Regions from separate parts of the Proteus terrae subsp. cibarius genome, predicted to be linked through region 2. Evidence: predicted binding sites of a transcription regulator. Region 2 holds the regulator's gene; the other holds the start of a gene.

Region 1 (2,425 bases), 570 kb from region 2:
CTAGATTAACGACATCTGTTATTTCTTAAAAATAAAAAGACAGACGCATAAAGTGAAATACTCTCTTTATGCGTTTTTTTTGTGTTTATAGATAATGTTAAAAAATAAAAGCAGAGAGAAAATAAAATTATTTCTTTATTTAGATTTTATTTTTAATGATAATCATTATCTTCATAATAAAAGATAAGACGATCAATAATGTTAACTTCTTATAAATTTAATACCACAGTATTATTAATTGCGGGTTTATTACTCAGCGGATGTGATAATAATTCTACCTCTGAAACGAGTAATGATATACGTAATATTCCAATACAAGCTATTTCTGGTTTTAATATGGCTTATCCCACCTCATTTACAATGAGTAGAGAAGATACTGAAAATTATTTTAAATCCTTACCTGATAATGTTCAGGACGTCACAACAGAAATGATGGTTTATAAATCAGAGCCTATTTGTGATTTAACAGAAGTTCGTCTGGTTTATTTTAAAATGATCGATGTAATGAGTTATGATGTGGATGCAGGAGCACAAGGTATTGTAGATAATATTGCCATCATAGATGGCATGAATGAAATATCTACATCGATAAAACCATTAACTATCCCAAATGTGGAAAGTCGACATGTCTTTTTTGAAGGGAAATATGCAAAAGAGAACGTGAGCTATGAAGGTATTTTAGCGGCAGATCTTAAAACGAATCGAGTATGGCAATTGCAATTAATTAGTAACTTCAATAGCCAATCGAACAAACAAAAAAACAGTCAAATTCTTGAATGTACAAACAAATATATTCAAACCATCACTATTAATAAATAACATCGAAGAGCACACAAACCAATAAGAGGTCATCATATAAGTGGTGCTATCTTATCTTCTCTCATCAAAAGCATAAAAATGAATGTGAATAGGCTCAATAAGCTAGCTGTAAAAAGCACATTTTTATGCTTTTTTCTCTAAATTTCAGTGATAACATATAAAGTGTATTTATTTTGCAACTTATATGCGTATTGTGCGAAATATAAGAAAAATTAAAAGTTTTATTTTTTAGAATGAAAAAATATAAAAGTGTTATATTACATTGCGTTAACATGATTTTTTAACAAAACAAGCGTAAAAATAGAACAAAAAATACACATTTACGGAATATCCTTTCAAAAGACATGGTTGAAGTGATAAGGGTTATCATTACCATTAGTGTCAGGAAAGATATCAATCTCCTTTCGAAATGAGGTCAGAAATGACAAACAACGTTGAAACTTTTTCTCTTAATGACACAGCTTGGCAAGGCATTGTATTAACGGATAATGCGGCAAAGCATATCTGCCATTTAGTCGAGAAAAACCCTGAAAAACAAGGGCTTTCCTTAAATATCAAACCCTCTGGTTGTACAGGGTATGGTTATGTTATTGAACTCGCTACTACCCCAAATGATGATGATCTTGTTTATGAACATAATGGTGCAAAACTCTTTGTTTCATTAAAAGCAATGCCATTTATCGATGGGTTGGTTGTTGATTATGTTCGTGAAGGACTTAATCAAATGTTTAAATTTAATAATCCTAAAGCTCAAAACGTCTGCGGATGTGGTGAGAGCTTCGGGGTATAACATAGTGAAGTCAGATTATGTCTCAGAGCAATGTTGAAATTGGTGATGAAGTTCAGGGATGGTTAAGCGATCACCACTATAAAGAAGGTTTTTATACCGATATCTCAACCGACACCTTAGAAAAAGGATTAAATGAAGCGGTTGTACGTGCAATATCGGCAAAAAGAAACGAACCAGAGTGGATGCTGGAATTTCGTTTAGATGCTTATCGCCATTGGTTGGAAATGGAAGAGCCACATTGGCTAAAAGCAGATTATCCATCGCTTAATTATCAAGATTATAGCTATTATTCAGCACCATCTTGTAGTTCATGTTGTGCTAACGGCAGTTGTGCTGGTGGCACAAATGAAGCTGTTACGAGCGATAAACAAGCTGCACAGGATTATTTAACCAAAGAAGTTGAAGATGCTTTTAACCAACTAGGAGTACCTGTAAGAGAAGGGCAAGCCGTTGCTGTTGATGCTATTTTTGACTCAGTTTCTGTTTCAACAACATATCGTGAAGAGCTTGCTGAACATGGCATCATTTTCTGTTCATTTAGCGAGGCTATACAAGAATATCCTGATCTAGTACGCCAATATTTAGGCACTGTTGTCTCAAGCCATGATAACTACTTTGCTGCACTGAATGCTGCGGTCGCATCTGATGGTACTTTTGTCTATATTCCAAAAGGGGTTCGTTGCCCAATGGAGTTATCGACTTATTTCCGTATTAATGCCGCTCAAACAGGCCAATTTGAACGAACTATTTTGGTTGCAGATGAAGGCAGTTATGTCAGTTATATCGAAGGTTGTTCAGCACCTGTTCGAGATAGCT
Region 2 (2,425 bases):
TTTTAGTTATTTCGCAGAAGTTGCGTAAGGTATTTACCCTAAGTAAAGGCAGTCAGAGTGGGTATCGTAGTGGGGGGTAAATACCTTTATTTTTTCATTCCTTTCTTTTTCGTCCTTTTCATCCTTGTAGGTTTTTTTATTCTATGGCAAATTTCTTGCCATTCATTTTATCTTACCTCACCTTATTTATTATTCTGCATTGCATGCTGTTTAATAATGCAAATTTTCAGGAAGAAGCATGTTAAAGCGATTGGACGATTTTTTATTAGAACCACCATTGAAGCCCTTTAAAGGTATAAAACGATTTATTGTTGAATTTCTTTTTTTTGGTGTCAAAGAGGCGCGTTCTTGTTTATTTGCCGGTTTTTTCTTTTTTATTTTATTTGCTACACCAAGTAAAGGTGTCTTTGGTATACCCCGTTATGATGTGCTTCTTATTCTTGCTATCGCTTTTCAATTATGGATGGTGTGGGGAAAGTTAGAGACATGGGATGAATTAAAAGCGATCTGTTTTTTCCATATTGTTGGTTTTGTGATGGAATTATTTAAAACATCAGCAGCGATTGGTTCATGGAAATACCCTGATTTTGCTTACACGAAATTGTGGGAAGTTCCTTTATTTACTGGATTTATGTATTCCGCGGTAGGAAGCTATTTAATTCAAGCATGGCGTTTTTTAAAAGTGCGAATTGAACATTATCCGCCTTATTGGCTGGCAACATTAGTTGCTCTTGCAATTTATATCAATTTCTTTTCTCACCATTTTATTGGTGATTATCGTTGGTACTTAACCGCCTTTATTTTAGGTCTTTATGCTCGTAGTGTGGTTTATTTTACACCTTATGATACAGAGCGAAAAATGCCCTTATTACTTGCTTTTGTTCTGATAGGTTTCTTTATTTGGCTTGCTGAGAATTTCGGAACATTTTTTGGTGTTTGGCAATATCCTAACCAAATTGGTGCTTGGTCTGCTGTACATGCAGGCAAATGGGGCTCTTGGTCACTATTAGTTATTGTTACATTTACTATTGTGGTTCATTTAAAACATATTAAACACAGTATCAGTGTGACTAAGTAGAGTTATCCTCGGATTTTAGGCAATAAAAAAGGAACTGTAGACAGTTCCTTTTTTTTACTGAGAGATTATCCAGAATGAATTATTTCTCATCATGTGCGTGGCTATCTTCTTTACAATTGCCTTCAGCGCAGTGGCCATATAAATAAAGGCTATGATTGGAAAGCTTGATACCATGACGTTCAGCGATGTTTCTTTGGCGTAATTCAATAGCATCGTCTGTAAACTCGATAACTTTGCCACAATCAAGACAAATTAAATGGTCATGATGGTGTTGCTGAGTTAATTCAAATACTGATTTACCACCTTCAAAATTATGTCGGGTAACAATACCAGCATCATCAAATTGGTTTAAGACGCGATACACTGTTGCCAGACCAATCTCTTCACCGATATCGATGAGTTTTTTGTAGAGATCTTCAGCACTGACATGATGGCACTCAGGATCCTGGAGCACTTCCAAGATCTTTAAGCGAGGAAGTGTAACTTTTAACCCAGCATTTTTTAACGCTTTATTATTGTCGGTCATGCGGATTTAATCCTGTTGCTAATGGTGAATTTAATTTTTGTGCTCACAAATAGGTTTTATTCGTTAATACTCGGGTGAATAAATAACCTCATTGATTATAGGCATGATATTTAAAAATAAACACCCCACCTATCACACTATCTTAGCACACCATTGAATAATTATCATTCTCAATATTGAGTATTTCTTTTATCCCAGAATTTCGTCTAGGCTCATTTCTTCTTTGATTTGAGCAACCCAAGCATCAACACGCTCTTCGGTTAATTCTGGTTGACGATCTTCATCAATCGCAAGACCGATAAAGTGATTATCATCTGCGAGCCCTTTAGAGGCTTCGAAATGATAACCTTCTGTTGGCCAATGACCTACGATAACAGCACCACGAGGCTCAATAATATCGCGGATAGTACCCATTGCATCACAGAAATATTCTGCGTAATCTTCTTGGTCACCACAACCAAAGAGTGCAACAAGCTTACCATTGAAATCAATATCTTCTAGTGTTGGGAAAAAATCATCCCAATCACATTGTGCTTCACCATAATACCAAGTAGGAATACCTAGTAACAGAATATCGAACGCTTCGATGTCTTCTTGACTGGATTTTGCAATATCATGAACTTCAGCATTATCAGCGCCCAGTCTTTCTTGAAGCATTTTGGCAATATTTTCAGTGTTGCCAGTATCACTGCCGAAGAATATTCCTATGATTGCCATAAAGTGAGATAACCTCTTTTATTCTAAATTCGTTATATTTCAAATTGTAGCGTTATTGACTACGTATATTTTCACAAGTCACATACTGCTTGTATGTTTCTAAT

What was found. Region 2 encodes Fur, which represses iron uptake genes when iron is present. Its sites were predicted from a motif close to ATAATAATGAGAACNACTATCAA; they were not measured.
Region 1: the regulator Fur is predicted to act here: its motif matches at 1,173-1,195, upstream of sufA (Fe-S cluster assembly scaffold SufA).

Annotation. Positions count from the first base shown of each region.
Region 1 is NZ_CP047349.1:1,637,016-1,639,440, forward strand. Features, by position in the region: gene menI (1,4-dihydroxy-2-naphthoyl-CoA hydrolase) at 1-29, shown strand, start outside; gene GTH25_RS07650 (hypothetical protein) at 199-819, shown strand; gene sufA (Fe-S cluster assembly scaffold SufA) at 1,241-1,609, shown strand; gene sufB (Fe-S cluster assembly protein SufB) at 1,627-2,425, shown strand, end outside.
Region 2 is NZ_CP047349.1:1,065,827-1,068,251, forward strand. Features, by position in the region: gene GTH25_RS04895 (DUF817 domain-containing protein) at 239-1,078, shown strand; gene fur (ferric iron uptake transcriptional regulator) at 1,158-1,604, opposite strand; gene fldA (flavodoxin FldA) at 1,794-2,321, opposite strand.